3 regions of the Allobosea sp. 2RAB26 genome follow, and region 3 is predicted to be linked to each of the others. Evidence: predicted binding sites of a transcription regulator. Region 3 holds the regulator's gene; each other region holds the start of a gene.
What was found. Region 3 encodes PhoB, which activates phosphate uptake and scavenging genes when phosphate is short. Its sites were predicted from a motif close to TGTCATNNANCTGTCAT; they were not measured.
Positions count from the first base shown of each region.

Region 1: AB4118_RS08295 (BtaA family protein) is a predicted target of PhoB. The motif match lies at 1,552-1,568, and genes of this name have one in related genera.
Region 2: AB4118_RS30380 (CorA family divalent cation transporter) is a predicted target of PhoB. The motif match lies at 6,441-6,457, and genes of this name have one in related genera.

Region 1 covers NZ_JBFRGS010000004.1:56,420-66,836, forward strand. The annotation lists gene AB4118_RS08290 (class I SAM-dependent methyltransferase) at 1-252, opposite strand, end outside; gene AB4118_RS08295 (BtaA family protein) at 249-1,499, opposite strand; gene msrB (peptide-methionine (R)-S-oxide reductase MsrB) at 1,661-2,101, shown strand; gene AB4118_RS08305 (acyl-CoA dehydrogenase family protein) at 2,158-3,813, opposite strand; gene AB4118_RS08310 (ATP-dependent helicase) at 3,932-6,307, shown strand; gene AB4118_RS08315 (GNAT family N-acetyltransferase) at 6,430-6,876, shown strand; gene AB4118_RS08320 (50S ribosomal protein L11 methyltransferase) at 6,908-7,855, shown strand; gene AB4118_RS08325 (hypothetical protein) at 7,897-8,025, opposite strand; gene AB4118_RS08330 (hypothetical protein) at 8,079-8,309, opposite strand; gene AB4118_RS08335 (aminopeptidase P family protein) at 8,614-10,417, shown strand, end outside.
Region 2 covers NZ_JBFRGS010000025.1:20,392-30,808, reverse strand. The annotation lists gene AB4118_RS30405 (ABC transporter ATP-binding protein) at 173-1,969, shown strand; gene AB4118_RS30400 (gamma-glutamylcyclotransferase family protein) at 2,174-2,692, opposite strand; gene AB4118_RS30395 (isovaleryl-CoA dehydrogenase) at 2,697-3,869, opposite strand; gene AB4118_RS30390 (metal-sensing transcriptional repressor) at 4,082-4,348, shown strand; gene dmeF (CDF family Co(II)/Ni(II) efflux transporter DmeF) at 4,368-5,354, shown strand; gene AB4118_RS30380 (CorA family divalent cation transporter) at 5,377-6,372, opposite strand; gene AB4118_RS30375 (glycoside hydrolase family 25 protein) at 6,478-7,446, opposite strand; gene AB4118_RS30370 (glycoside hydrolase family 25 protein) at 7,555-8,487, opposite strand; gene mgtE (magnesium transporter) at 8,565-9,971, opposite strand; tRNA gene AB4118_RS30360 (tRNA-Leu) at 10,146-10,230, opposite strand; gene AB4118_RS30355 (FliM/FliN family flagellar motor switch protein) at 10,340-10,417, opposite strand, start outside.
Region 3 covers NZ_JBFRGS010000007.1:326,288-336,704, reverse strand. The annotation lists gene uvrB (excinuclease ABC subunit UvrB) at 1-1,118, opposite strand, end outside; gene AB4118_RS16690 (DUF1801 domain-containing protein) at 1,303-1,719, opposite strand; gene greA (transcription elongation factor GreA) at 2,306-2,773, shown strand; gene AB4118_RS16680 (TIGR03862 family flavoprotein) at 2,783-4,000, opposite strand; gene AB4118_RS16675 (YnfA family protein) at 4,075-4,395, shown strand; gene phoB (phosphate regulon transcriptional regulator PhoB) at 4,515-5,213, opposite strand; gene phoU (phosphate signaling complex protein PhoU) at 5,247-5,966, opposite strand; gene pstB (phosphate ABC transporter ATP-binding protein PstB) at 6,015-6,815, opposite strand; gene pstA (phosphate ABC transporter permease PstA) at 6,860-7,747, opposite strand; gene pstC (phosphate ABC transporter permease subunit PstC) at 7,761-8,732, opposite strand; gene pstS (phosphate ABC transporter substrate-binding protein PstS) at 8,828-9,853, opposite strand; gene AB4118_RS16640 (ATP-binding protein) at 9,954-10,417, opposite strand, start outside.

The sequences.
Region 1 (10,417 bases), on a different contig from region 3:
GAGCATCTCGGCCGAGACGTCGAGACCGTAGCACTGCGTGCCCGGATAGGTCCGGGCGAGCTTGATCAGGTTGCGCCCTGTGCCGCAGCCGATTTCCAGGATCGCGCTGCCCGGCGCAGGATCGAGCTCGGCGATGAGCCGGTCCCGGCCAAGCAGATAGAATTTGCGGCTGGCGTCATAGATATGGCGCTGGTGGCGATACATCCGGTCCATCAGGCCGGCGGCCTCGGTCGTGGCGCGGCCAGCGCTCATGCCACCGCCCCCTGCAGCACATGGAGATGGAAGGCGCCATAGATCGACGAGCGATCGCGCGCTCCAAGCTCGCGGCTGCGTGCCTCCTCATAGCGCCATTGCGCGAGAATCGAGGCCGGCACCCGGCCCGGCAGCAGCCGCTCATCGGCAGCCGTCCGGAAGATTACGCGGGCGCCGGGTCGCGCCGTGCGCGTGATCTGCGTCCAGAGCGCCGTGAGATCCGCATCATTCATCCAGTCCTGAGCATCGAGCAGCACATAGGCATCGCAGCTCTTCGCAGGCTGGCTCTCGAGAAAGGCCGTGATCGCGCTCTGGTGATAGGCGACGTGGCCCGCCCGCTCTCGAACGGCCGCGAAATTCCGGCTTTCAAGATAGGGCGGCAAGGATGCGTTCTCGTCCGTCGCATAGCCCCGTCCAAAGGCCTGCCGGGCAAAATAGTTCGACTTCAGGTCGAAGCCGCAGGCCAGCCTTTCAAGCCGGCGCCGGAGCACGCCGCGTATCCCGGCGTCGCCGTCAGCCGCGAGGGCCTTGTACTGGGCCGGCGGGATGCCCAGCCCATAGAGCGAGGCCGGCTGGCGCACCAGCCAACGCACCAGGGGCTTGTCGAAGACGGGAGCGATATGCCTGTCGAACAGGGCGCGCTGCTCGGCCATGTCGCGAGCCTGCAGCATCACGCGCGGATCGCAGCCGAGCGTACGGCCAAGGAGATGTCCAGCCCCGATGAAACGGCCGAGCAGGCCGTACCGGTAGAAATTGCGGGCAAAGACCTGGATGCGCCGGCGCCCGCTCAGGCTGCGGCCTTCCCAGTAGCTGCGAGAGACGGCATCGAGGCGTGGCGCGATCTCGGCGTCATAGAGCGCGATATTCGCCTGCGATTGCGCCTCGCCGAAGAAGCGCAGGAACTGCTCATGGCCTGCCAGGCTGTCGAGTGCGGCGAGCTTGAGCTTGCCGAGCGCGATATGGGCGCCATTCAGATCGACAGCGCTGATCTTCGCCGGGTTGGCGGTGAGATAGGACAGGATGTTGCAGGAGCCGGACGCGATTGCCACGACATGATCATCGGGGCGCAGGTCCAGCGCCTCCATGTCGACGACCGGGTCTTCCCAGATCTGCGGATAGACGAGCCCGGAAAAGGCCAAGGTGAACAGGCGCTCCAACATCCCCGCCCGCGACAGCGGCTTGCTGCGATGCACCGCCGTGGTCAGGCCCATTGTGGTTTCCCGCCGAACCGTACGCGCCGTCTGCATTCTTCGTTCCTCGCGCGGTCCGTTGTGATGGCGAGCCGACTAGAGGAGTCGCGTGACGGTTGGGTGACGCGCCTTGCGGATCAGCTATCCGTGAGGGCGGGCTGACGTGGAGCGCAATCATCCCCATATTCCGCCCGAAACCTTTGAACGGGAGAATGACGATGGGACTGTCCGGACTGTTCGGCGGCAAGGTCAGGGAAGCCGGTGAGTTCGAATTCCAGTTGACCGACGAGGAGTGGCGCCGCCGCCTGACCCCGGAGCAGTACCACGTGCTGCGCGGGCATGGCACCGAGCGCGCCGGCTCCTGCGCCTTGAATTTCGAGAAGCGCGCCGGGCGGTTCACCTGCGCCGGTTGCGGCAACCCCTTGTTCCAGTCCGGCAAGAAATTCGAGAGCGGCACGGGCTGGCCGAGCTTCGACCAGCCACTGGAGGGTGCGGTCGGTATCAGCGAGGACAATAGCTACATGATGCAGCGCACCGAGGTGCATTGCGCCCGCTGCGGCGGCCATCTCGGCCATGTCTTCCCTGACGGCCCGCCACCGACCGGACTGCGCTACTGCATCAATGGCGTGGCGATGGATTTCGCTCCGGCCGAGGCCTGAGCCAGTCGGCCGGCCGCGCTCCCCTTCGGGAGGGCGGCCGCGCAAACGCGTGAGTGCTATTCCACCGCCGGGACGGCCCGATGCGCCAGCGCGGCAGCATCCACGGACGCCGGCAGATCGCCGAAATGGCCCGACCAGCGCCCCTCGAGCCGCGTCGCGATGAAGGCGTCTGCGACCATGTGAGGTGCGTGGCGCAGCAGCAACGAGGCCTGCAGCGCCAGCGCCAGCCGCTCGACCAGCCGCCGCGCCTGTCCTTCGCTTCGCACCAGAGTGGGTATCTCCGACTCCAGCGCGCTCAAATGCGCATCGAAGCGATTGTCGGCGCCGGCCGCGCGTCGCATCTCCTCGATCAGCGCCACGAGAGAGCCCGGCTCTCGCTCCAGCGAGCGCAACACATCGAGACAAATGACGTTGCCCGAGCCCTCCCAGACGCTGTTGAGCGGCGCCTCCCGATAGAGCCGGGCCATGGGGTTTTCCTCGATGAAGCCGTTGCCGCCATGGCATTCCAGTGCCTCGACCACCACCGCCGGCGCGCGCTTCGAGACCCAGTATTTCGCAATCGGCGCGCCGATCCGCGCCAGCAACCGGTCGCTCTCGCTCGTTTCCTGACGGTCGAGCGCCGCAAACAGCCGAAAGGCGAGCCAGGCTGCAGCCTCGGCCTCGATCGCAAGATCGGCCAGCACGTTCTGCATGATCGGCTGATCGATCAGCCCGCGCTGGAAGGCGCGCCGATGGGCCGCGTGATGCGCCGCCAGCGAAACGGCGAGCCGCATCTGCCCGGCCGACGCCGCCGCAATGTCCAGCCGGGAGCCCTGGTTCATGGCCAGGCCGGTGCGCAGGCCCCGGCCTGGCTCGCCGATCATCTGGCCGATCGCACCGCGGAATTCGACCTCGGACGAGGCATTCGAGCGATTGCCGCATTTGTCCTTGAGCCGCTGGATCGCCACGCCGTTGCGCGAGCCGTCCGGCAGCCAGCCCGGCACGACGAAGCAGGAAATGCCCTCGGCGGTTCGGGCCAAGGTCAGGAACAGGTCGGAATGCGGCACCGAGAAGAACCACTTGTGCCCGGTCAGGGACCATGTCCCGTCGCCATTGTCCTCGGCGATGGTCTGGGTCTGGCGCAGGTCAGAGCCTCCCTGCTTCTCGGTCATTGCCGTGCCGACGGTCGCCCCTGTCTTGGCGAAGGCGGTCGTCTGGCGGCGGTCATAGCGGTTGGAGCTGACCAGGGCGCCCCACTTGCTCCAGAGGTCGGGTTCCTGCCTCAGGACCGGGATCACGGCATAGGTCATGCTGATCGGGCAGCAGATGCCGCTTTCGCCCTGACTCCAGAGATAGGAGAGCGCAGCACGCGCCACCTGTGCGCCCGGGCCCGGCCTGTTCCATGCGAGCGAATGGGTCTCCTGCTCGATCGCAAGCCCCATCAATTCGTGCCAGGCCGGATGGAACTCGATCTGGTCGATGCGGTTGCCGAACCGGTCATGCGTCCTGAGTTCGGGCGGGAACCTGTTCGCCAGTCGCGCCAGGTCCTGCACCTGCGCCGAGCCGACAATGCGCCCTGCCGCGTGCAGGCGCTCCGAGGCCCAGCCTGCATCGAAGGCGGTGGCCGCCGCCTGCAACACGGGATCAGCCGCGAAGGCGTCGTAATCGCACAGTATGGGAACCTGGTTCGTCACTTCATGGGTGGAATGGCGGGAGGCGATATCCACATTCATCGCGGCGCGTCCTGACGATCGGGCGAGCATTCAACGCCCAACAGCCTTATCCAGCAATCTGCGGCGCGACAGCCTATATTGCCTCTGGAACGAATCACGATCAAAGCGACCTGAAGCCTTGTCCGATCACACCACGTCCGCCCCTCTGCCCCGCCCCGGCGGCCTCGCCGCCCGCGCCGCCGCACAGCCGGCGGCAGGCTATCTGGCAGGCCTCAACCCGGAGCAGCGGCAAGCGGTCGAGGCCACGGATGGCCCTGTTCTGGTCCTGGCAGGCGCCGGCACCGGCAAGACCCGTGTGCTGACCACGCGCATCGCCCATCTGATCGCCACCAACCGCGCCTATCCGTCCCAGATCCTCTCGGTGACCTTCACCAACAAGGCAGCGCGCGAGATGAAGGAGCGCATCGCAAGCCTCGTCGGCCCCGTGGCCGAAGGCATGCCCTGGCTCGGCACCTTCCACTCGATCTCGGCCAAGATCCTGCGCCGCCATGCCGAGCTCCTCGATCTGCGCTCGGACTTCACCATTCTCGATACCGACGACCAGATTCGCCTTATGAAGCAGGTCATCACGGCCGCCGGGATTGACGAGAAGCGCTGGCCCGGCCGCATGCTGGCGGGCTTCATCGACAGCTGGAAGAACCGCGGGCTTGCCCCCAAGGACGTGCCGCCGGGTGAAGCCGGCGTCTTCGCCGGAGGCAAGGGCGGCGCCCTTTATGCCGCCTATCAGGAGCGGCTGAAGACGCTGAACGCAGTCGATTTCGGCGATCTGCTGCTGCACTGCCTGACGCTGTTCCGGGAGCATGCCGATGTGCTCGCGACCTATCATGAGCGCTTCCGCTACATCCTGGTCGACGAATATCAGGACACCAACACCGCCCAGTATCTCTGGCTGCGCCTGCTGGCGCAGGGCCGGCGCAACATCGCCTGCGTCGGCGACGACGACCAGTCGATCTATGGCTGGCGCGGCGCCGAGGTCGACAACATCCTGCGCTTCGAGCACGATTTTCCCGGCGCGGTCGTGGTCAGGCTGGAACGGAACTACCGCTCGACCGGGCATATCCTCGCCACCGCCTCAAAACTGATTGCCCGCAACGAAGGCCGGCTCGGCAAGACATTGCGCACTGAGGACGAAGCCGGGGAGAAGGTCACGATCACCGGCGCCTGGGACAGCCAGGAGGAAGCCCGCCTGATCAGCGACGAGATCGAGGCGATGCAGAGCAAGGGCGAAAACCTTGCCGAGGTCGCCATCCTCGTCCGCATCTCCGCCCAGATGCGCGAGATCGAGGAGCGCTTCGTCCATGTCGGCGTGCCCTATCGCGTCATCGGCGGCCCACGCTTCTATGAGCGGGCCGAAATCCGCGACGCCATGGCCTATCTGCGCTGCGTGGTGAGCCAGACCGATGATCTCGCCTTCGAGCGCATCGTCAATGTGCCGAAGCGCGGGCTGGGCGACGCGACGGTCCAGCTTCTGCACAACCACGCCCGGGCAACCGGCCTGTCGCTGCTGCAATCGGCCCGTGCCGTGGTCGAGACCGAGGAACTGAAGCCGAAGGCCCGCACCGCGCTGCGCGAACTGGTCGAGGCCTTTGCCCGCTGGTCGACCAAGGCCGAACACATGAAGCAGGGCGAGCTTGCCGAGCAGGTGCTGGAGGAATCCGGCTATACCGAGATGTGGCAGAAGGATCGCTCGGCCGATGCCGCCGGCCGCCTCGAGAACCTCAAGGAACTGGTGCGCTCTCTGGACGAGTTCCCAGACCTGCCGGCCTTCCTTGAGCACGTCTCGCTGGTGATGGATGCCGATGGTGGCGAGGCCGGGGCGCGCGTCAGCATCATGACACTGCACGCGGCCAAGGGGCTCGAATTCGATACTGTCTTCCTGCCCGGCTGGGAGGAAGGCCTGTTCCCGAACCAGCGCGCGCTCGACGAAAGCGGCCGCGCCGGGCTGGAAGAAGAGCGCCGCCTCGCCCATGTCGGCCTGACCCGGGCCCGCAAGCGCCTGAAGCTCCTCTTCGCCTCGAACCGCCGGATTCACGGCCTCTGGCAATCGAGCCTGCCGAGCCGCTTCATCGACGAGTTGCCGGAGGAGCATGTCGAGGTCGTGCAGGCGCCGTCTACCTATAGCCAGGGCGGCTACGGCGCCTCGCGCTTCGACCGCATGGAAAGCTTCGGCTCCTCATACCAGACACCAGGCTGGCAGCGCGCTCAGGAGAATCGTGCGCGGAACGGCGGCGGCTCAGGCTTCTCGGACAACGGCGGCCGTGGTTTCGGCCAGGGTGGCTCGGGCTCGGGCCGCCAGCGCGGCCCGCTGCTGATCGAGGGCGAGTTGACGGCGAAATCGACCGGCAGCTCCGCATTCGATGCCGGCGCCCGTGTTTTCCATATCAAGTTCGGCCCGGGCTCCGTCGCGAGCGTCGACGGTAACAAGCTGACCGTCGATTTCGACAAGGCCGGCCGGAAGATGGTGCTGGACTCGTTCGTGCAGAAGGCGGGCTGAGCAAGCGCAGCCGTCATGTCCGGCGCGCCGATGCGGAGCATCGCCGAAGCGGTTATGCAGGCCCGGATTGCCCCAGGCCGGTTCCGCAGGAATGCCGGCTCCAAGCCAGCAGGATCAGCACGATGCCCGACGTCGCGGTCAATCTGACCGACACCGCCAATCCCGATCTCCACGCGGTGATCTCGCAGGGCCTGCGGGACTACAATGTCGAGATGGGCGGCGTCAGCGACCACAGGCCACTGACGATCACCATCAAGGACAGCAGGAGTGATGAACTGATTGGCGGACTACTCGGTCGCACCTCGCTCGGCCTGCTGTTCATCGACCTGTTCTATGTGCCCAAGACCCAGCGCGGGTCGGGCCTCGGCACCCGCATTCTGCAGATGGCAGAGGCCGAGGGTTTTCGCCGAGGTTGCCGCAAGGCGGTGCTCTACACGCTCAGCTTCCAGGCGCCGGAGTTCTACAAGCGCTTTGGCTGGAGCGTCTTCGGTGAGATCGCGCTCGAACCGCCCGGAGCGACCCGCTATTTCATGACCAAGGACCTCGCCGCCCCTGCCGACGGCGCATGACATCCGCCCCCGCCCCTGCTATCCCGCCCGCATGCGTGAAGGTCTTCTCCCAGCCACGGTCGCGACCGTGCTCGAACTCTCAACCAGCGGCGACAAGGCGCGCGCGCTGACGGAACTACTCGGCGAGATCTTCGATCCGACCGAGACAGCCATTTCCTCCTTTGAGATAGAGGACGGCGTCACCACGCTCTCGCTCAGCGCGCCGTGGAAGGTCGAGATTTATTTCGCGACCCATCCCGATGAAGACGCGGTGCGTGACATGCTGCGCCCGATCGTCGGGGACAGCATCGATTCAACCCCCTTCACCACCGTCAACCAGAAGGATTGGGTCGCCACCAGCCTCGACGGGCTCAAGCCCGTGCGGGCCGGGCGCGTGCTCGTCCATGGCGCGCATGACCGCGGCACGGTGCGGGTGAATGATGTCGCGATCGAGATCGAGGCGGCGCTCGCCTTCGGCACGGGCCATCACGGCACCACCGCCGGCTGCCTGCTGGCGCTTGATGCCGAACTCAAGAAGCGCCACCCGCTGCGCGGCCTGGATGTCGGCACCGGCACCGGGATTCTGGGGCTCGCGCTCGCGATGCAGACGAAGCGCCGCGTCGTCGCCGGCGATATCGATGCCGTCGCAGTCGAGGTCGCAGCGCGCAATGCCCGCGTCAACCACGCGCCAGGGGCGCTCGATCTCTATGTCGCGCCCGGCCTGCTCCACGCCAAGGCAAACCGGCCCGGCCATTTCGATCTGGTGTTCGCCAATATTCTGGCTGGCCCGCTGAAGCGTCTCGCCCCGTCGCTCGCGCGCGTGCTGGCGCGGGACGGAACCCTGATCCTCTCCGGGCTTCTGGCGATGGATGTCGCCGGGATCGTCTCGACCTACCGGCACCAGGGCCTGTACCTGGCGCGCCAGTCCCTGCGCGAGGGTTGGGCCACCCTCGTCATGAAAAAGGGCGGCGCGGCCCCAAGACCGCGCCGCCCCTACTAGGCCAGCCACCCAAAGAGGGTGTTGTCGCTTCGAGCTCAGGCTCAGAAGGCGATGTGGCCGTACTTCTGTTCCGCCTCGGCCTGCAGGGCGCGAGCGTCATGCCAGACGGCGGCGGTGAACTTGGCCGTATCGACGACCCATTCGAAGACGTGCTTGACGATGGCGATCATGGTCTTGGTCCTTTTTGGAGCGCGGGCGGCCTCTTCGGGCGCGGCGCTAAAGATCAGCGGTTGAACGGAAGCGCGGCGTCGTTCTTCAGCGCCGTTTGCGGAAAGCCGCCGAGCACGATCTCCGCCTCGTTGACGAGGTAGGAGCGCGCGCGCAGCTCACGGATGGCGGAGCGGCGACGGCTTTCGATCATTGCGACATAGAGGCGCTGCCAGAAGCTCAGACCCGCCGTGTTCATGGCTTTGGCGGCAGGCAGGGCTTCGGTCGCATTCAATACATAGGTCACAGGTCCATCTCCTCATTCCAAACGAAGGACAGTCCCGGTCGCTTCCTCGTTCTCTTATGCAACCAAAGTGGTACTTCTTCGCACTTGCGAGAAGATGATTTCGCAGATGCGAGATATGCGCATGACGCATGCGTGCCCCAAATTTTCATTAACATTTGACGCCCACCGCATAGCGAAGAGGCAATACGCCCAAAACGTCGGCTATGAGGGCCTGCCGACAAAGCAGGCAAGGATGTCGCATTTGCGCTGGCCTTCCGCCGGTTCTGACGCGACGATGGCGGGTATCGCCATGTTTGGACCCGCCATGACCGAATCGCCCGCGCACAATTTGCCGACCTGCCGCTTCCAGTCCTTTTCCGAACCGAGCAATCCGGCCGAAGTCGCGCCCCGCGTCGCGGCCCTGCGCAAGGCGCTCGCTGCACAAGGCCTGGACGGGTTCATCGTGCCGCGCGCGGACGAGCATCAGGGTGAATATGTTCCGGCCCATATGGCGCGGCTCGCCTGGCTCACCGGCTTCACCGGCTCGGCCGGCAATGCCGTCGTGCTGACCGACAAGGCAGTCCTGATCGTCGACGGCCGTTACACCATCCAATCGGCCGAGCAGACCGACACGCAGGTCGTTGCGCCAGTGAAGATGGAAGAGACCCCGCTCGAACGCTGGATCGAAACGAACCTGCCTGCAGGGGCGAGGCTGGGCTACGATCCCTGGCTGCACACCGTCGATGGCGTCGCGAAGCTCGAGAAGGCGGTCGCGGCTGCCGGCGGCACACTGACCGCCGTTTCGCGGAACCCGGTCGACGCCCTCTGGAGCGATCGCCCGGCCCCTCCAGCCGCGGCGGTCAAGGCCCATCGCGGTGACTATGCCGGTGAGACCACCGCCAGCAAACTTGCACGCATCCAGGAAGCGCTGACCAAGGGCAAGGTGGACGCATTGGTCATTTCCGACCCGCATGCCCTCGCCTGGACCTTCAATATCCGCGGCGGTGACGTCGAGCACACGCCCCTGCCGCTGGGCTATGGCATCGTCCCGCGCGAGGGGCGCCCGACCGTCTTCCTTGCACCCGAGAAGATCACGAACGAGGCGGGCGACGCCATCGGTGCGGTCGGTGAGATCGCCCCGCCGGCGGCACTCGAAAGGCAACTCGAGGCGCTAGGCAAGGCCAGGGCCAAGGTCCGGCTCGATCAGGCGACGGCCGCCTCCGCACTCGCCACCCTGATCCGCGATGCCGGTGGCACGCCCGATGCCGGCGCCGACCCGATCGCATTGATGAAGGCAAGGAAGAACGAAGCCGAGCTCAACGGGACCCGCGCCGCGCATCTGCGCGATGGCGCCGCCGTGGTGCGCTATCTGTCATGGCTCGCGCGCGAGGCGCCGAAGGGCAAACTCACCGAGATCGACGCGGTCGCCGCACTGGAATCCGAACGCCTGAAAACCGGCCTGCTCAAGGACGTCTCCTTCACCACCATCGCCGGCGCCGGCCCCAACGCCGCCCTGCCCCATTATCGCGTCACGGAATCCAGCAATCGCCGGCTCGAACCCGGCATCTTCCTGGTCGATTCCGGAGCGCAGTACGAGGACGGCACCACCGATATCACCCGCACCATTGCCGTCGGTACCCCGACCGCCGAGATGCGCGATCGCTATACACGCGTGCTCAAGGGCCATCTGGCGATCTCGCGCGTGGTCTTCGTCAAGGGAACGTCGGGCGCGCAGCTCGACGCACTGGCCCGCCTGCCGCTCTGGCAGGCCGGTCTCGATTTCGATCACGGCACCGGCCACGGCGTCGGCAGCTATCTCTCGGTGCATGAAGGGCCGCAGCGGCTCTCCAAGCTCGGCACGACGCCGTTGGAGCCGGGCATGATCCTCTCCAACGAACCCGGCTACTACAAGCAGGGCGAGTACGGCATCCGCATCGAGAACCTGATCGTAGTCGAGGAGCGGAAGATCGCCGGCGGCGACCGCACGATCTATGGTTTCGAGACCATCACCTGGTGCCCCTATGAGCGGGCGCTGATCGAGCGCTCGCTGCTCGATGCCGGTGAGATCGCCTGGATCGACGCCTATCACGCGCAAGTCTGGGCCAAGCTCAGTCCGCAATTGGAGGGCG
Region 2 (10,417 bases), on a different contig from region 3:
TCGTCGCCACTCCCCCACGAATGTCCCGCCACTAGGTCGGACATTGCCGCGGCCCGCCTGAGGCGGTCCCCAGCCAGGGTTTTTCATCTCTACGTTTCATCCGGAGACGATCGCATTCGCATCGGCTCCACCTGATTTGGAGTCGGCTCCCGCGCGGCGCCGAATGATTTCTATGTCTCTTCAATCCTCAACCGGGCGGCAGGAGCCGTTCCGGGCCGTTCTCGGCTTCACATTCCGGCACTGGGCGCGCCGACCAGGGCCGGTTCTCGGCGTGGCCGGGGCCATGATGGCGGCGACTGCCGCGGACCTGTTCATGCCGCTTTATGCCGGCCGCCTCGTCGATGCGGTGGCGGGCGAGGGCGCCAGCGCACTCGATGCGGCGCTATGGGCGCTGGGCGCGATGCTCGCACTCGGAGCGGTCAGCGTGCTGTTCCGGCATCTCGGTTTCATCGGCATCACCGGCATGACGTTGCGCACCATGAGCGAGACGGCGCAGGAGGCGTTCGCACGCCTGCAACGCTTCTCGACCGATTGGCACGCCAACAACTTTGCCGGTTCGACGGTGCGCAAGATCACCCGCGGGATGTGGGCCCTCGACCTGCTGACCGACACGGTCCTGATCGCGCTGTTGCCGTCGCTGGTCGTGCTGGTGGGCACGACGGCACTGTTGGCATGGCATTGGCCGGCGATGGGCCTCGTCGTCTTCCTTGGCTCGGTGATCTATGTCGGTGTCACGATCGCGCTGTCGCTCAGCTATGTCGCGCCCGCTGCGCGGCTCGCCAATAGCTGGGACACGCGTGTCGGCGGTGCATTGGCTGATGCGATCTCCTGCAATCCGGTGGTCAAGGCCTATGGCGCCGAGCTGCGCGAGGACGGTCGCTTGGCGGGTGTCCTGGCAAAATGGGCGCTCAGGACCCGCCGGACATGGGTGCGCGGCACGACCTCGGGCACGGCCCAGCAGATCGTCCTGCTGGCGCTTCGCGCCGCGGTCATCGGCCTGGTCATCTGGCTCTGGGCCAACGGCCAGGCCACGCCGGGCGACGTCGCCTTCGTGCTGACCTCGTACGCGGTCGTTCACGGCTATCTGCGCGATGTCGGCCAGCACGTGCACAACCTCCAGCGTTCGGTGAACGACATGGAGGAACTCGTCGCCATGCATGCCCATCCCTATGGGGTGCCCGATCGCAAGGGAGCGACCGACATGGTGGTGCCGGCGGGCGAGATCGCCTTCGAGCAGGTGACCTTCCATTACGGAGGCCATGTCGAGCCGCTCTATCGCGATTTCTCGCTGACGATCCGGGCCGGCGAGAAGGTCGGTCTGGTCGGGCGCTCCGGCTCCGGCAAGACGACCTTCGTCAAGCTGGTTCAGCGTCTCTACGACGTCTCCGGGGGGCGCATCGCCATCGACGGGCGCGACATCGCTGATGTGACGCAGACCTCCCTGCGGGCGCAGATCGCCATCGTGCAACAGGAGCCAGTGCTGTTCCACCGCTCGCTGGCGGAGAACATCGCCTATGCCAAGCCGGGCGCCTCGATGGCCCGGATTGTCCAGGCGGCGAAGCTCGCCAACGCGCATGACTTCATCATGCGCCTGCCCAAGGGCTACGCGACGCTGGTCGGCGAGCGTGGCGTCAAGCTCTCGGGTGGCGAGCGCCAGCGTGTTGCGCTCGCGCGTGCCTTCCTGGCCGATGCGCCGATCCTGATCCTGGACGAGGCGACCTCGAGCCTCGATTCGGAATCGGAGGCGCTGATCCAGGAGGCGATGGAGCGCCTGATGCAGGGGCGCACTACCATCGTCATTGCGCACCGGCTTTCGACGGTGCGGGCGATGGACCGCATCCTGGTCTTCGATCGCGGCAGGGTGGTCGAAGAAGGCAGCCACGAGGCGCTGCTGACCCGCGAGAACGGCGCCTATCGCGCGCTGTTCGAGAAGCAGGTCAGCGAACTGGCGAAGGGGCTGGCGGCATAGATCATCGGACCGGATATCGTATCCGGTCCGATGATCTAACCATCTGTCATTGCATCGGCTTTCCCGAAAACCGCAATCCACTTTTCGGGCCGATGCATTGAGCCGCCAGACTACCTGCGGAGCGCCCTTTGCGTATGGTCGGGCTTGTCCCGGCCATACGCGTCTTCGTCTCCGGGGGGACAAGACGTGGAGGTTCCGGGCGACCTATTTCGGAGCCAGGGCCCGCGGCCGGACACCCGCGACGGGGCCGGGCGGAAGCTCCGCGCTCACATCTGGATTCAACGACTTCATGTCGAGATTCGGTTTGGTCAGAAACCGATTCAGGCCTGTGACGTAAGTCTCTGGCAACGCCCAGTGTTTGGCGCTCGCGATGACGGTTTCCATATAGCCGGGGCGCGGCTTTCCGAGCGTGCCGCTGCGGCCGACATAGACCAGGGCCCGCTTGGCGCCGCCCTCGACGATGACCGGCTGGCTGATCTTCACATAGAGACCGCTGGCGATGTCCTCGAACTTGTCGAGTGCACGGATGTCGCCGAGCGAGCAGTCCCAGAGCACGCCATGGACGGTTTCGCGCGGATCGCGAACAGCCGAGGCATAGCCATCGCTCGTCACGATGAAACGATGGCGCGGCAGGCGCGCGAGACCGAGTGGCTTCGAACCGGGACAGCGCTTGGCCATCCCGGCGATGTCCATATTCAGACCATAGGCGAAATAGAGGGGCACTGGCCTATTTCGTCTTCTGGAACAGCTCGCGGCCGATCAGCATACGGCGGATCTCGCTGGTGCCGGCCCCGATCTCGTAGAGCTTTGCATCGCGGAGCAGGCGGCCGGTCGGATAATCGTTGATATAGCCGTTGCCGCCCAGAAGCTGGATGGCGTCGAGCGCGATCTGCGTCGCCTTCTCGGCCGCGATCAGGATGGCGCCGGCGGCATCCTCTCGCGTGGTCTCGCCGCGGTCGCAGGCCTTGGCGACGGCATACACATAGGCCCTGCAGGCATTCATCATCACATACATGTCGGCGACCTTGCCCTGGACGAGCTGGAATTCGCCGATCGACTGGCCGAACTGCTTGCGCTCGTGGATATAGGGCATGACCACGTCCATGGCCGCCTGCATGATGCCGAGGGGCCCGGCCGAGAGCACGACGCGCTCATAGTCGAGCCCCGACATCAGCACGTTAACGCCGCGCCCGACCTGGCCGAGCACGTTTTCCTCCGGGACCTCGCACTCCTCGAAGACGAGCTCGCAGGTGTCCGAACCGCGCATGCCGAGCTTGTCGAGCTTCTGGGCGGTCGAAAAGCCCTTCATGCCCTTCTCGATCAGGAAGGCGGTGATGCCCTTCGCGCCGGCGGCGGGGTCGGTCTTGGCGTAGACCACCAGCGTCTCGGCGATCGGGCCGTTGGTGATCCACATCTTGTTGCCGGTGATGACGTAGCGGTCGCCCTTCTTCTCGGCCCGTGTCTTCATCGAGACCACGTCCGAGCCGGCGCCGGGCTCGGACATCGCGAGCGATCCGACATGCTCGCCCGAGATCAGCTTTGGCAGGTACTTCGCCTTCTGCGCGGCATTGCCGTTGCGGGCGATCTGGTTGACGCACAGATTCGAATGGGCCCCGTAGCTCAGGCCGACCGAGGCGGAGGCCCGGCTGACCTCCTCGATCGCCACGACATGCTCGAGATAGCCGAGGCCTGCGCCCCCATCCTCTTCTCTGACCGTGATGCCATGCAGGCCGAGGGCCCCCATCTCGGGCCAGAGGTCACGCGGAAACTGGTTTGAGCGGTCGATCTCCTCGGCGCGCGGCGCGATCTTCTCCTGCGCGAAGGCGTGGACGGTGTCGCGGATCGCGTCGGCGGTCTCGCCGAGATCGAAATTGAACGGGCGCGGGGCGTTGGCGAGCATGGTGGCCTCCCGGAAGACGCCGCGCATCGGGCACGGCTTTGCAGCGTTATAGCGCGCTTTGTGGCCCTGTCAGGCTGTTCCAGCGCGATCTCCCGGATGGGCGTGGCCACACCGGCGGGTGATCTGCTATGCCACTTGCAGCCGGCGACCGAGAGGGGGCGGGAGCGCCGACACTCGGTTTACACATCCTATCCCCTGGATAGGATGTGAGCATGAGCCACGCACATGATCCCGATATCGTCAAGCGGCTGCGCCGGGCGCAGGGCCATCTCGACACCGTCGTGAAGATGCTCGCGGGAGGGCGCGAGGTGCCAGAGGTGGTGCAGCAGCTCCAGGCGGTCGAAAAGGCGCTGGAGAAGGTCAAGATGCTGCTGATCTTCGACCATATCGACCATCACCTGTTCGAGACGACAGGCACGCAGACGCCCGAGACGCGGCGCTCGATCGAGAGCCTGAAGGCGCTGACCAAGTATCTTTGATCCAACGGGAGTTCCAGCGATGTCCGAACTGGCCAGCCTGGCGCCGCGTCACGACCATGTCTTCCTCGGCGCAGACCACCAGGAGAACGAGCGGCGCACCTGGATCGTCATTGCGCTGACCATGACGATGATGGTCGGCGAGATCGCCGCCGGCACGCTGTTCGGCTCGATGGCGCTCGTCGCCGATGGCTGGCACATGTCGACCCATGCGGCGGCGCTGCTGATTGCGGCTCTCGCCTATCGCTTCGCGCGGCGCCACGCCCGCGACCCACGCTTCAGCTTCGGCACCGGCAAGCTCGGCGACCTCGCAGCCTTCGCGAGCGCGCTCGTCCTGGCGCTGGTCGCCCTGTTCATCGGTTGGGAATCGGTGATGCGGCTTGTCCAGCCGGTGCCGATCGTCTTCGGGCAGGCGATTGCCGTCGCGGTTCTGGGCCTTGCGGTCAATCTCGCCAGCGCCTGGTTGCTGAAGGGCGAACACGGACATGACCATGGCCCTGCGCATCACCATGACCATCACCATCATGCGCATGGTGGCGCGGACCACAATCACCATCATGACCACCACGCCGGGAGTGGGCGGGATCATAATCTGCAGGCGGCCTATCTGCATGTGCTGGCGGATGCCTTCACCTCCGTGCTTGCCATCGTCGCGCTGCTCGGCGGCAGCCTCTATGGCTGGGTCTGGCTCGACCCGGCGATGGGCATCGTCGGCGCGCTGGTGATCGCGCATTGGTCGTTCGGATTGCTGCGCGCCTCGGGGGCGGTGCTGCTCGACACTGTGCCCGACACGGCTCTCGCCGCCGGGATCGAGGCGCGACTCACCGCCGAGGGCGCAGAGGTCGCAGACCTGCATCTCTGGCAGGTTGGGCCGGGGCATTGCTCGGCGATCGTCTCGGTCGTGGCCACTGATCCGAAGCCGCCCGCAGCCTACAAGGCGCTGCTCGCCGGGTTGCCGATGCTGTCCCATGTCACCGTCGAGGTGAACCCGCGCATCGCCGCGCTGTGATGCATCAGGAGCCCGCCCGGGCTCAGTGGATCATGTCGCGGCGCTTGAGCAGGAGATACACGCTGAGCGCTGCCACGGCGCACAGGATCACGACATAGACAAAGCCCCATTCGTTCTCGAGGAAGGGCAGGCCCTTGGTGTTGACGCCGAACAGGCCGGTGATCAGCGTCGCCGGCATCAGCGTCGCGGTCAGGATCGAGAGCACATAGAGATGGCTGTTGGTCTGGGCGGTCAGGCGCGAGGCAATCTCGTCCTGCAGCAGGCGGGCGCGCTGCTGCACGATCTGGACGTCGGTCAGCATGGTGTCGACGCGCTGCAGCAGGCGGCTGGCGGCGCTCTTCACGGTCTCCGGCGCAGCCCGTGTCGAGGCATTCTCGGAGAAGCGACGGAAGAGCTGGTGCAGCCCGTTGAGCTGGCGGTGCAGCCTCACCGTCCGCCGGCGGATCAACCCTAACCGGCGCGCCTCGTCGCTGACGCGCTCGTCGATGACATGGTCCTCGATCGAGTCGGTGTCCTCTGTCAGCTGCATCACCGCTTCGGCCACATCCTCGATGACGAACTCGATGATGCGCTCGAACAGCATCACCGGCGAGCTCGCCCGGTAGCCGGCCTCCAAGGCGTCGCGCGTCAGGCGCGTTGCCTGCATGGCCTGTCTCCGACCCGTCAGCAGAAACCGGTCGGCGATGATCCAGTGCAGCATGCCCATCTCGTCGGCGGGGCTGTCGACCTCGCGGATCTGGTCGAAGGTGATGCCCCAGGCGAAGTCACGATTGTGATGGAGGCGCTGGTGATCGTCCTGGGTCAGGAACAGGGTCTGCGCCTCGGCGGGCAGAGCGGTGCAATCGGCGACCCATTGCTTGGCGCGGCCATGCACGAGATCGAGATGGATCCAGACGAACTCGGCCCCGGGGAGGGCAAGGTCGGGCATCTCGCGGCGAGGAAGGAGATGCGCACGGCCGTCGGAATCAAAATGGTAGACCCAGACGAACCCGGCCCGGGATTGCAGATCATGGAGCATTCCGGCCACGCCCTGGCGGGCGATTTCTCATGAGAGGTTGCGCTGCCCGGGATCAGGGCGCGCGTCTCATGACAGCTTCGTGACAGCGCAGCGGGTGCCGCAAAGTCAATCGCGGGCGAGAGAGCCGGTCACTTGTGGATCACGGTTGGCGGTCGCCTTGCCCGGGACGCGCGCGGGAGGCAGCATCTTGAGCGTCGCGCCTCCGGCAGCCTGCGGCGCCTTGGAGCCGGCCGATGTCGCAGGTGCGCGGTTGCCGGCAACCTTCGGCTCGCCACCCCGCCACTTCCGGGCGCCGATGTCGAAACGGCCCTCGCGCCAGGCTGCGAATTCCCGCTCGGACCCGAAGAACGCGTTGCGGTCGACATCGCCGGTTATGCCGGGCACGCGTCCTGTGGTGGTGAACTGCCAGAATTCCCATTTGCTACGCTCATAGCGATGGCGCAGTGGGGCCGCGGTTGAGCGCAGCCAGTAGGGATGATCGTTGAACTCGCCTTCCAGCACATCCTCGTGGAAGGTGATGTCGGTATAGATGATCGGCTTCTTGCCAGTGTGTTCCTGCAGGCCCTTCAGCATCTCGCTGATCTTGGCCAGCGCCTTCTCGCGCGGGATCTTCTTGCCGCAGCTCTCCGACTCGCCGTTCCATTCGACATCGAGCACAGGCGGCAGGGCATCCGGGTCCTTCGGGATATGCCGCTTGAACCAGCGCACCTGATCCTTGGCCGGGCGGCACCAATAGACGAAATGGTAGGCACCGCGCGCGACGCCGGCCTTCTTCGCCCCCTCCCAGTTCTTGCGGAAACTGGGGTCGAGGTGGTCGCCGCCCTCGGTCGCCTTGATGAAGGCAAAGCGGGTGCCGGCATCCTTGACCTTGGCCCAGTCGATCTCGCCCTGCCAGCGCGAAATGTCGATGCCCTGGATAGCCTGGCGGCGTGCATCGCGGACGCCGTGATGGGGCGAGGCGTCGCCCTTCTTGGGATAGAGCGCGAGGGCAGGGCCGGAGCAGCCGAGTGTAAGGCCGAGAACTGCAAGAAAGCACCGCAGTCCCTTGTAATCGGTCTTCATACGCGCCGGCATCCGCCCCTCCTGCATGCAAACAGTGGTGCGGCAGTCGTGGTTAAGGCGCGGTAAGCGTTCGCTCGGATGCGAGCGGATGATTTCAGGGTTGGTTAACCGGCGCGCCCGCTATCCGCCGATCTGCAGCGAGGACGGCACCGGCTGCAGCGCGCCGGGTATGACCGGGGCGGGCGGAGCCTGGCTGACCGGAGGCTCGAATTCCGGATCATTGACGATGCTGGGGCTGGGTTGCGCCGGAGAGGCGCGCCGCTTGGTCCACTGCCTCCGGCCGATGTCGAACTCGCCGTTGATCCAGCCGATGAACTGCTCTTCGTCGCCGAAGAACGCGTTGCGGTCGACATCGCCCCTGATGCCCGGCACGCGGCCGGTCGTGGTGAATTGCCAGAAGGCCCAGGGGCGGTTCTCGTAGCGTGTCTCGGGCTTCGCTGCCGTCGAGCGGATCCAGTAGGGATATTCGTTGAACTGCCCTTCCAACACGTCCTTATGGAAGGTGATGTCGGTATAGATGATCGGCTTCTTGCCGGTGAGCTGCTCGAGCTCGGTCAGCATCAGCTGGATCTTCTCCAGTGCCAGCGAGCGGTCGATCTTCTGCGGGCAGGTCTTGGAATGGCCATTCCACTCGACATCGAGCACCGGCGGCAAGGCGCCGGGGTCGTTCGGGATATGCTGCTTGAACCAGACTGCCTGCTCATGGGCGGGGCGGCACCAGAAGACGAAGTGGTAGGCTCCGCGCGGCACGCCGGCCCGGCGCGCGCCTTCCCAGTTGCGCAGAAAGGAGGGGTCGATGTGGTCGCCGCCCTCCGTCGCCTTCATGTAGACGAAGCGGGTGCCGGCGCCCTTGACCGCGGCCCAGTCGATCTCGCCTTGCCAGCGCGAGATATCGATGCCCTGGACGGCATAGTTCAGGGCGCTCGCGACGCCGGGATGCGGCCGGGCATCGCCCTTCTGCGGATATCGGCCCTCGAACGCCACGCAGCCGCCAAGGACCGCGAGCGCGGCGACGGCGACGGCGAGAAATGGGGCTGAACGGAGGCGGGACATGCGACGGGCGATCATCTCGCGGAGAATTGCGGAGAAAACTTGACGCCCGGTTTACGTTACCGAAGTTTTTGCTTTCGTCACCCCAGGCCGAGCAGAAGTGTGGCGATCCCCAGAAAGGCGAAGAAGCCGACCACGTCGGTGACCGTCGTGACGAAGGTTCCGGACGCAATCGCCGGATCGATGTCGAGTTTGTCGAGTGCCAGTGGAATGAGGACGCCGGCAATGGCGGCCGAGATCAGGGTGACGACCATCGCGATCGCGATGACGGCGCCGAGGCCCGCGCTCCCGAACCAGGCGGCGGCGATGGCGCCGGTGATCACGGCAAAGCCGAAGCCATTCACGAGGCCGACGACGAGCTCGCGGGTGAAGAAGCGCCGCAGGTTCCAGGCGCCAAGCTCCTGCGTGGCCAGGGCGCGGACAGCGACCGTCATGGTTTGAGTGGCGGCGTTGCCGCCCTGGCTCGCTACGATCGGCGCCAGGATCGCCAGCGCCACGACTTTTGCGAGCTGATTCTCAAACAGGCTCATCACCGCGGCGGCAAGAAAGGAGGTCATCAGGTTGACGAAGAGCCAGCTGAAGCGGCTCCAGATGATCTTTCGGACCGGGTCGGAGAGCTCTTCGTCGGGATTGACGCCGCCGAGCTGTTTCACATCCTCGTCCGCGGCTTCCTCGATGACGTCGACGATATCGTCGATGGTCAGCACGCCGACGAGACGACCGGTCGCATCGATCACCGGTGCGGCAACCAGATTATAGCGCTGGAACAGCCGCGCCACGTCCTCGAGTTCGTCGGTCGCCTCGACGACCCGTCGGTCTTCCTCCAGCAGCTGCGAAATCACCACGGGGCGCCGATTTCGCAGCAGCCGGTCCAGCCGCACCGTGCCGACGAAATGATGGGCCGGGTCGGCCACGAATATTTCGAAGAATCGGTCGGGCAGATCTGCGGTGTCGCGCAGGAAGTCGATGGTCTGGCCGACGGTCCAGAAGGGCGGCACGGCGATGACCTCGCTCTGCATGCGCCGGCCGGCCGTGTCCTCGGGATAATCCAGGCCCTGCTGCAGGGCGATGCGCTCGGAGGGCGTGAGCTTGTCGAGGACCTCCTGCTTGTCCGCCTCGTTAAGGTCCTCGAGAATGTAGACCGCGTCGTCAGTGTCGAGTTCGCGTACGCCTTCCGCGACGGTCTCGGCCGAGAGCTCTTCGAGAATTTCCTCGCGAACGGTGTCGTCGACTTCGGTCAGCGCCGTGAAGTCGAAATAGGAGCCGAGCAGCGAGATCAGGCGCGGGCGTTCGTCGGCGTCGAGGGCTTCCAGCAATGCGCCGAGATCGGCCTCGTGCATGTCGGCAACGATGCCGCGCAACGTCGTGACGTCCGAGAGCAGGACGGCCTGCGAGACCTGTTCGACCAGCGCGGGATCAATCGCGCCATCCTCGTCGCGAATCCTGCGGGTGGCGGATTCGTCGGGAGCGTTTTCGGCTTCGACCATCGGTCCGACTCCACGATTTGAGGAAAGGGCTTGGATTCGAGGGAAGGGCCTCTTGTGTCAGCCGTGGACTGTGCTGGCAACGCGCCGCGGCGACCTCACGTTTCATGGCCGGCAGGGCCGAAAACCAAAACGGCGACCCGCGAGGGTCGCCGTTTCAAGGCATCAGCCTGAATTTGGTGCGGTCAAGAGGACTCGAACCTCCACGGGTCTCCCCGCTACCACCTCAAGGTAGTGCGTCTACCAATTCCGCCATGACCGCAGCGGCTAAGAGAAAACCGCGGTGAGGCGGTGAACTCCGGAGCGGCGCGGGTCTAACAAATCGAATCCGCCGCGACAAGCTCGTTGTGTGGAAAACTTTGAAATCCTTTTCAGGCGGCCTCGGCAATGGTCTGCGCGCTGAAGACCGTGGGGCGCTTCAGGAGCTCGGTGATCTCGACAGAGATGCG
Region 3 (10,417 bases):
TCGGCCGTCTTCTGACCGGTGAGCGGATCGAATTCCGAGATGCTTTCGACCTCGTCGCCGAACAGGCCGATGCGCCAGGCGCGGTCCTCATAGTGGGCCGGGAACAGCTCGATGACGTCACCACGCACACGAAAGGTGCCGCGGGCGAAATCGCCGAGCGTGCGCTTGTATTGCAGGGCGACGAGATCGGCGATGAGCTGGCGCTGCTCGATGCGCTCGCCGAGTTTGATGGCGAAGGTCATCGCCGTATAGGTCTCGACCGAGCCGATGCCGTAGATGCAGGAGACGCTGGCCACGATGATGACGTCGTCGCGCTCCAGCAGCGAGCGCGTGGCCGAGTGGCGCATGCGGTCGATCTGCTCGTTGATCGAGGATTCCTTCTCGATAAACGTATCAGAACGCGGGACGTAGGCCTCCGGCTGGTAGTAATCGTAGTAGGAGACGAAGTATTCGACCGCGTTGTCGGGGAAGAAGCTCTTGAACTCACCGTAGAGCTGTGCGGCCAGCGTCTTGTTTGGGGCGAGGATCAGAGCCGGGCGCTGCGTCTCCTCGATCACCTTGGCCATCGTGAAGGTCTTGCCGGAGCCGGTGACGCCGAGCAGGACCTGGTCGCGCTCCTGCCGTGCGACGCCGTCGACGAGATCGGCGATCGCGGTCGGCTGGTCACCCGCAGGCTCGAAATCCGACTGCATGCGGAAGGCGATTCCGCCCTCGGACTTGTCCGGCCGGGCCGGGCGGTGTGGCGTCCAGGGCTTGCCTGGATCGATGAAGGGGCTGCCGGACTCGAGCAGGTGCTGCAGCGAATGCGCGGTGACGGAGGCCGCGGTCTCGCCTTCGGCTTCGCCGAAGGCGGAGGCCGCGTCGTTCTTCTTCGGCTTTTTCTTCAGCTTGGTGTCGCCGGGGCGCGGCTCGCCATAACCGGCCTGCGGCAGGTCGCTGAAACCGGAGGCGCCGCCCGGGACCGCCCTGCCGCGATTGATCGCGGGATTGAGCAGATCGGCAAGATAGCCCTCGAGCGGCTTCAACTCGGGCTTGGTGGCCTTGGAGTTCGGAGTGCGCGCGGAGGCGGGCTTCTTTGCAGGCTTAGCCTTGGCGGTCGTGTCGGAGCTTTTCGGCATGGCGGCAATATGGGGCGAAACCGGTCGGAGCGCGAGGGGTACGCCGTCGCAGCAGGCGGATAACTGACAGCAGGTGACAGGAGTACACTGTGCCAGGAGCAGCCGGATTGAAGCAGTCCCGGGGCGGGCGCGATGCAAGTCCGGCTTTCATCGCACGCCGGCGCATATCGAGACGGATCGAGGCTTATCCGCGGGACTTGGTCTTGCCGCAGCCGCCGGACATGTTGAGGGTCACGGCTGCGCGAATGAGAGTCTTCAATGCCCCTTCGTCAATCGTCTCACCCTCGTGGATGTCGATGGCCCGCCTGGTGTTGCCATCCAGACTGGAATTGAAGAGGCCCGATGGGTCGTCGAGTGAGGCCCCCTTGGCAAAGGTCATTTTGACGACGCTCTTGTAGGTCTCCCCAGTGCAGATCAATCCGTCGTGGGACCACACCGGAACCCCTCGCCATTTCCACTCCTCGACCACCTCGGGATCGGCTTGTCTGATCCATGCGCGGAGCTGGGAGAGCATCTTGCCTCGCCAGTCGCCCAGCTCCGTGATCCGCCCGTCGATCATCTGAGACGGGGAGTTTTCGTTCTGGGACTCGCTCTGGCTCATGATCTTCCCTTCTCTCCGGAACTCTCGCTTCTGGGATCGGGCCAACCGTCTGCTCGAGCTCGCAGCGCAACCTCTCGAAGAGGCTGGGCCGGCCGGCAAACGTCTTGGAGAGCACGGTGCGTCTGCACGGATCACAACGCATAACTCTCTGGCTATTGATCTGCATTCATAATCATTGGGCTATCCGTCAGTCAATCGAAGCCTGCGCGCGCAACGATCGCCGTTGCCCCTCCCGGACGATCGCCGTCGGGTCTCGCAACTCAGGATCAAGGTGGCCGCGATGGACGGCCCGACGCAAGCGCGGCGCTCTTCCGGCATCGGCTGCCCCCTTGGGAACGAGACTGCGCTCGTGATCCGGGGCCAGGGGCAGCGCGCGATGGCTCTGCTCTTGATGGTGCGGCCGGACACGGGGGTGTAGACTGTTCGGGTCTTGTCTTCGGCAGTGCCTGATCCCCATCTCCAAGTGATCGCCGCTTCAGATTCCAGCATCGGGTTGGCGCTGCATCGCAAGCAGTCGTGAGGACGTAACACTGAAAGCTGTGGTCCGGTTCGCCGGATGTGCCGAGATCAATAGGAGGAGGCCAGAATGACTCGCGCCTTCGTCAAGGAAGCCGAGGAAAGAGGGACCCTGGACGAGCTGCCGGACCGGCCAGTCTCGCCTCACCCAAACCTCGTGACGCCTGAAGGGCTCGCACAGATCGAGGCCCAGCTGGCGCGCTGGCATGACGAACACGCGGCGGCGTTGGCCGGAGGCGACCGCACCGAGATCGCTCAGACGCGGCGCGAGTTCCGCTACTGGGCGGCGCGGCGCGCCAGCGCCAAGCTGGCCCCTGCGCAGGAAAGGCACGACATCGTCCGCTTCGGCTCGACAGTGACGATCCGCCGGGCTGATGGGCGCGAGCAGAACTGGCGGCTGGTCGGCGAGGACGAGGCCGATCCGGCACACGGAACGCTGCCCTATGTCGCGCCGTTGGCGAGCGCGCTGATGGGCAAGGGCATTGGCGAGAGCGTCAGCATCGGCACTGAGGCGGTCGAGATCATCGCGATCGCCTGAGGCGATCGTTCAGCTATCCGCGAGCCAGGCCTGAATCCCTGCTGCAGCTGCGACTCCGGTCGCGAAACAGGCCTGCAGCAGATAGCCGCCGGTCGGCGCCTCCCAATCCAGCATCTCGCCTGCGACAAAGGTACCGGGCAAGCGTTTCAGCATGAAGCCTTCCTCGATCTCCGCGGCGGCGACGCCACCGGCGGTGGAGATCGCCCGCTCGATCGGCCTGAGACCGGTCAGCACCAGAGGCGCGGCCTTGATCAGTGCGGCCAGCCTCTCCGCGTCTTCGGGGAGTGGCCCCTTCGCCGCTTCGCGCAGCAGCGCAATCGCGGATGGAGCAAGACCTGCAGCCTTGCGCAGATGATTGCTCATCGTCACGCCCTTGCGACGATGCGCGAGGCGCTGGACCAGCAGCGCCGCCTCGTGATCGGGCCGCAGATCGATGGTGATGACCGCCCTGCCCTCGCGCAGGATCGTCTCGCGGATCGGGGCAGAGAGTGCATAGACCGCGCCGCCTTCCAGACCCGTCGCATCGATCATCGCCTCGCCGGGCACGGATTGGCCGCCGAAGCTCAGGACGATGCGTTTCAACGGTACTCCGGCAAAACGCTCTCGCATGGTCTGGGACCAATCGACCGTGAAGCCGCCATTGGCCGGGCGCAGCGGCGCAATCGCAATTCCGCGCGCCGCCAGCAAGGGCGCCCAGCCACCATCCGAACCCAGCCGTGGCCAGCTCGCGCCGCCGAGCGCGAGCAGCGTCGCGTCGGGCCGCACCTCGACCTCGGCGCCATCGCGGTGCCGTAACGTCAGAGCTCCCGCCGCGCTCCAGCCGGTCCAGCGATGACCAGGCGCGAAGCTGACACCGAGGCCCTCGAGCCGGCGCAGCCATGCCCGCAGCAAGGGCGAGGCCTTCATGGCGCGCGGGAAGACGCGGCCGCTGCTGCCGACGAACGTGTCCTGCCCGAGCGCATCGGCCCAGTCGCGCAGGGATTGTGGCGGGAAGGCGCGAATGGCCGGCTCCAGCCAGGCTTGCGCATCGCGATAGCGGGGCAGGAAGCCGTCGAGCGATTCGGAATGGGTGAGGTTCAATCCGCCGCGCCCGGCCAGCAGGAATTTGCGGGCCGGAGAGGGCATGCGATCGTAGATCGTGACGGTGTCCCCGGCTGCCGCGAGGCGCTCGGCCGCGATCAGCCCGGAGGGCCCTGCTCCAATGATGGCGACGTGATGTGTGGGCATCGGTCCGGCTTGCCGTCAGCGCGCCCTGCGGTCAAGGGTAATCCCGCCCCGAAGGCCATCGACAGGGACGAACCATGCCGACCATCGCCGCTTATCTCGGCGCAGCCATTCTCGAAATCGCCGGCTGTTTCGCGTTCTGGGGCTGGCTCCGGCTCGGCAAGCCGGTCTGGTGGCTCGTACCCGGACTGTTTTCGCTCGCCCTGTTCGCCGGGCTGTTGACGCTGGCGGAGAGCGAAGCCGCCGGACGGGCCTATGCCGCCTATGGCGGCGTCTACATCGTCAGTTCGCTCGTCTGGCTCTGGGCCGTGGAAGGCTTTCGCCCCGACCGCTGGGACATTATCGGTGGGCTGATCTGCCTCGCCGGCGCGGCGATCATCATCGCAGGGCCGCGCTAGGGTATCGGCCCGAAAGGTGGATTGCGGTTTTCGGGAAGGCCGATGCAACCATAGACGGTTAGATCGTCGGGCGGATTCGATATCCGGCCCGATGATCCAAGTCCCCGATGATCCAAGTCTCAGCTCCGCGCAAAGGTCTCGTCGAAGGCATAGCCGGCACCGCGCACGGTCCGCAGCGGGTCCTTGGCGTTGTCAGGAGTGATCGCCTTGCGCAGCCGGCCGACATGGACGTCGACGGTGCGCTCGTCGATATAGACGTCGCGGCCCCAGACCGCGTCGAGCAGCTGGGCCCGGGAATAGACCCGCCCCGGCGCCTGCATCAGGAATTCGAGCAGGCGGAACTCGGTCGGGCCGAGATGCAGCTCGCTGCCTGAGCGGCGGACACGGCGGGTGGTGCGGTCGAGTTCGAGATCGCCGGCGGCCAACAGGCCGGCGACATGACCCGGCTTGGCGCGGCGTAGCAACGCCTGGATGCGGGCGATCAGCTCGGGCAGCGAGAACGGCTTGACGACATAGTCGTCGGCCCCGGTGGCGAGGCCGCGCACACGCTCGGTTTCCTCGCCGCGGGCGGTGAGCATGATGATCGGCACCCGCTCGGTATCGCGACGGGTCCGCAGCCTCCGGCAGAGCTCGATGCCGGAAAGGCCCGGCAGCATCCAGTCGAGCAGCACGAGGTCCGGCGTATGATCGCGCAGATGCAGCTCGGCATCGTCGCCACGCGCGACGCTGTCGACCTCGAAGCCCTCGGCTTCGAGATTGTAGCGCAGCAACAGGGTCAGCGGCTCTTCGTCCTCAACGATCAGGATGCGTGCAGGCATGTCTCACTCGGTCCCAAAGGTGTCGGGCGCCGGTCACTCACCGGTGGCGGCGTCCAGAAGGATATTGGTCGTGTCGAGCTTCGGGCGGGCTGCGTCCAAGGCTTCGCCCGTGACGAGATAGTGGATCGTCTCGGCGATGTTGGTGGTGTGGTCGCCGATGCGCTCGACATTCTTGGCGCAGAACAGGAGATGCGTGCAGAAGGTGATGTTGCGCGGGTCTTCCATCATATAGGTGAGCAGCTCGCGGAAGAGCGAGGTATAGAGCGCGTCGATCTCATCGTCGCGGCGCCAGACCTCCATGGCCTTCTGCTCGTTGCTGACGGCGTAAGCGTCGAGCACGTCCTTGAGCTGGGCCTGAACCAGGCGGCTCATATGCTCGAGGCCGACGACCGCGCGCGACGGCGGCTGGAACTGGCCGGAGATGGCGACCGCGCGCTTGGCGATATTCTTGGCGAGATCGCCGACACGCTCGATATCGGCGGCGATGCGGATGGCGGAGATCAGCTCGCGCAGGTCGTTGGCGAGCGGCTGGCGCCGGGCGATGGTGAGCACCGCCTTCTCCTCTACCTCGCGCTGCAGATTGTCGAGGCGCTGGTCGGCGCTGATGACCTTCTGTGCCAGCCCGGTGTCGCGGCGCACCAGGGCGACTGTCGAATCGCCGAGCATGCGCTCCGACATGCCCCCCATCTCGGCCAGGCTGCGGCGGATCCCCTCGAGATCGGCATCATATGAGCGGACGATGTGATCAGTCATCGCGGCGTATCCTTTGTCGGCAAAGCAGTTGGAAGGCTGGGCGCCGGTTCAGCCGAAGCGGCCGGTGACGTAGTCCTGCGTCTGCTTCTTGTGCGGGTTCATGAAAATGGTGTTGGTGGCGTCGAATTCGATCACCTCACCGAGATACATGAAGGCGGTGTACTGCGAGATGCGCGCCGCCTGCTGCATGTTGTGGGTGACGATGACGATGGTGAAGTCGGTCTTGAGCTGCTCGAGCAGGTCCTCGATCTTGCCGGTCGAGATCGGATCGAGCGCCGAGGTCGGCTCGTCGAACAGGATGACTTCCGGCTTCTGGGCAATGGTCCGCGCAATGCAGAGGCGCTGCTGCTGGCCGCCGGACAGGCCCATGCCGGAGGTCTTCAGCTTGTCCTTGACCTCGTCCCAGAGCGCGGAGCGGCGCAGCGCACCTTCGACGCGGTCATCGAGCTCGGATTTCGGCGGCTTCTCGTAGAGGCGGATGCCGAATGCGACATTGTCGTAGATCGACATCGGGAAAGGCGTCGGCTTCTGGAACACCATGCCGACGCGCGAGCGCAGCTCGTTCACATCGATATCGTTGCTGATGACGTTGCGGCCGTCGAGCAGGATCTCGCCGGTGGCGCGCTGCTCGGGATAAAGCGAATAGATCCGGTTGAAGATGCGCAGCAGGGTCGACTTGCCGCAGCCAGACGGTCCGATCAGGGCCGTGACATGGCGGTCCCGGAAGTCGAGATTGATGTTCTTCAGCGCCTTGTGCTCGCCGTAGTAGAAATCGAGGTTCTTGACCGCGATCCGGACGGGGGCCTCGGCATCAAGCGCTTGCGGGCTCAGTTCCAGCGTCGAAAGCATCGACTTGTTCCTTCAGATCGAACGCGACGAGGGTTTAAGGCCGTTCATTTGCCGCCCCGCACGATACGGCGGGCGATAAGCGAGAGGCACAGGATCGAGACGGTGATGATCAGCGAACCGGCCCAGGCGAGCTGCTGCCAGTTCTCATAGGGGGCGGAGGCGAACTGGTAGATCGTCACCGGCAGGTTGGAGACGCCGCCGACGAGGCTGGGCGAGAACCAGAAATTGTTGTTCAGCGCAGTGAAGATCAGCGGCGCCGTCTCGCCGGCGATGCGCGCCAGGGCCAGCAGGATACCGGTGACCATGCCGGATTTCGCCGCCCGCCAGGTCACGCTGGTGATGACGACCGAAGGCGGGGCGCCGAGCGCAGCACCGGCTTCACGCAACGAGCTCGGCACGAGGCGCAGCATGTCCTCGGTGGTGCGTACGATCACCGGGATCGCGATGATGCCCAGCGCCACGCCGCCGGCCCAGCCGGAATAGCCGCGGAATGGCTCGACCAGGATGACGTAGACGAAGAGGCCGATCAGGATCGACGGCGCGGAGAGCAGGATGTCGTTGATGAAACGGATCAAGTCCGCGAGCTTGGAGCCCTTGCCGTATTCGGCAAGGTAGGTGCCGGCGAGCACGCCCACCGGCGTCGCCACGGCGATGCCGAGGAAGGTCAGCACGATCGAGCCGACAATGGCGTTGGCAAGGCCGCCCCCCTCGCTGCCGGGACCGGGCGTGACCTGGGTGAAGGTCGCGACGGAGAGCCCGCCGATCCCCTTCACGAGCAGCATGCCGAGAATCCAGAACAGCACGAAGATGGCGAGAAGGGTGAAGCTGGTGGCGATGATCTTCATCGCCCGATCCGCGGTGCGACGCGCGGGGCGGACGCGGCCCCAGACCTGATGAGGCGTCGTTGCGGGCGGGGTGACGGCGCTGTTCATGGCCAGGCTCCGCTCAGAAGGACTTGACGCGCGCGACAAGGATACGCGCGATCACGAGGACGACGAAGGTGACGAAGAAGAGGATGCAGCCGAGCGCGATCAGCGCGTTGAGCTGCAGGCCCATCGCCTCGTTGAATTCGTTGGCGATGCGCGAGGCAATGGTCGAGCCGGGGTCCATGATCGAGGCCGAAAGCCGGTTGGCATTGCCGACGACGAAGGTCACCGCCATGGTCTCGCCAAGCGCGCGGCCAAGACCGAGCATGATCGCGCCGATGATCGAGACGCCGGCCTGCGGCACCAGCACATGGCGCACGACCTCCCAGGTCGTGGCGCCGATGCCATAGGCGCTCTCACGCAGCACGGACGGGATCTGCTCCAGCATGTCGCGGGTGATCGAGGCGATGAAGGGGATGATCATGAAGGCGAGGATGATGCCGGCCGTCAGGATGCCGAGCCCCGAGGGCGAGCGCGAATACAGCACGGTGCCGACCAGCGGAATGCCTTCGACGATGTTCGAGACCGGGATCTGCACATAGGCCGCGAAGAGCGGCACGAAAACGAAGAGACCCCACATGCCGTAAATGATCGAGGGCACGGCGGCGAGCAGCTCGATCGTCGTCGAGACCGGGCGCTTGAACCAGGGCGGCGCGAGCTGGGTGAGGTAGACGGCGATGCCGAGCGAGAGCGGCACGCCAAGGACCAGCGCGATCAGCGCGGTCGACAAGGTGCCGACGATGGCAGGCCAGGCGCCATACTGCTCGTTCTGGGTGTCCCAGACGCTGGATGTGATGAAACCAAGGCCGAATTCGCGGAAGGCGGGCCAGCCGCCGATGATCATCGAGGCGATGATGCCCGCGAGCAGCACCAGCACGAAGAGCGCGGCGGCCCGGCTGGCATTGCGGAAGACAATGTCGAAGGTGCCCTTTGGAGTGCGGCGAATGGCGGGCGCGCCGGGCGCGGCCATCTGGTCTGTCACGGCAGCCATCCGTGGTTACTCCGGTCGCATAAGAAGCACGAGGAAACGGGTCTCACAAAGTCGAACGCGAGGCGGGAACAACCCGCCTCGCGTCATAGCATGGATCAGAAGATCGGCTTGCCAGCCGGGTCGGTGGCGCCCTTCCAGGCGGCGCGGACCTGATCCTTGACGTTGGCCGGGAGCGGCACGTAGTCGAGATCGAGCGCGAGCTTGTCGCCGTTCTTGAAGGCCCAGTCGACGAATTTCAGCGCGGACTGCACCTCTTCGGGCTTCTCCGGCTTGGCATGGACGAGCAGGAAGGTGGCGGAGGTGATCGGCCAGGCCTGGGCGCCCTTCTGGTTGTTCAACGAGATGCCGAAGCCGGCAGCCTCGTTCCAGTTCGCATTGGCGGCAGCGGCCTGGAAGGACTTGTCGTCCGGAGCCGGGAACTGGCCGTCGGCGTTCTCGACCAGCGCATGGGCCAGTTTGTTCTGCTTGGCATAGGCGTACTCGACATAGCCGATCGAGTTCGCGACCTGCTTGACGGAGGCCGAGACGCCCTCATTGCCCTTGCCGCCGATGCCGACCGGCCACTGCACGGCCGTGTTGGTGCCGATCTTCGACTTCCAGTCCGGCGAAACGCGCGAGAGATAGTCGGTGAAGACGAAGGTCGTGCCCGAGCCGTCCGAACGATAGACCGGGTTGATGTTGGCGTCAGGCAGGGTCAGGCCGGCATTGATGGCGACGATCTTGGGATCGTTCCACTTCTTGATGGTGCCCTGATAGATGTCGGCGATGATCGCGCCGGTGAGCTTCAGCTTGCCCGGCTCGACGCCGGCAATGTTGACGGCCGGAACGACGCCACCCATGACGGTCGGGAACTGGATCAGGCCGTCCTTGGTCAGGTCCTCGCCCTTGAGCGGGGCATCGGTCGCGCCGAACGCAACCGTCTTGGCCTTGATCTGCCGGATACCGCCGCCTGAGCCGATCGACTGATAGTTGAGACCGATATTGGTCTCCTTCTTATAAGCTTCAGCCCATTTCGAGTAGATCGGGAAGGGGAAGGTCGCGCCCGCGCCGGTAATGTCGGCGGCCTGGGCAACGCCGGCCAAGCCGATCGTCGCAGCCGCGAGAATGAGAATTTTGCGCATTAGAGGAGTCCTCGTCTGGGTCGCAGTCTTTAGCAGCCCCGCTAGAACACCTTCCATGTGACAGACAGATGACAGACCGTCACGTTCGCCGTCACATTGGTCAGGACGGGCTCCGCATCATCGCGCCGAGGCGCGGCAGGATCGCCTTGAAGAGGGCGCCCTTGCCGTACTCGCTCTCGATGGTGAGACGGCCGCGATGGCGTAACACGATGTGCTTGACGATGGCGAGACCAAGGCCCGTGCCACCGGCCTCGCGGCTCGCGGCCGTGTCGACACGATAGAAGCGTTCGGTGAGGCGGGGCAGATGCTCGGGCGGGATGCCTGGCCCGTCGTCACGAACGCTGACGCTGGCTTCGCTCGCGCCCTCGACCACATTGATTGCAACCACGCCGCCCTCACGGCCATATTTGATGGCGTTCTCGACGAGGTTCTCCATCAGCCGCAGCAACTCGTCGCGGTCCCCCGCGACTTGGACCGGCTGGGTCGGCGTCTCGAGCTTCAACGCCACCTTGCGCTCGCGTGCCATCAGGGTGAGCGAGTCGACGATCTCGCGCGAAATCGCGG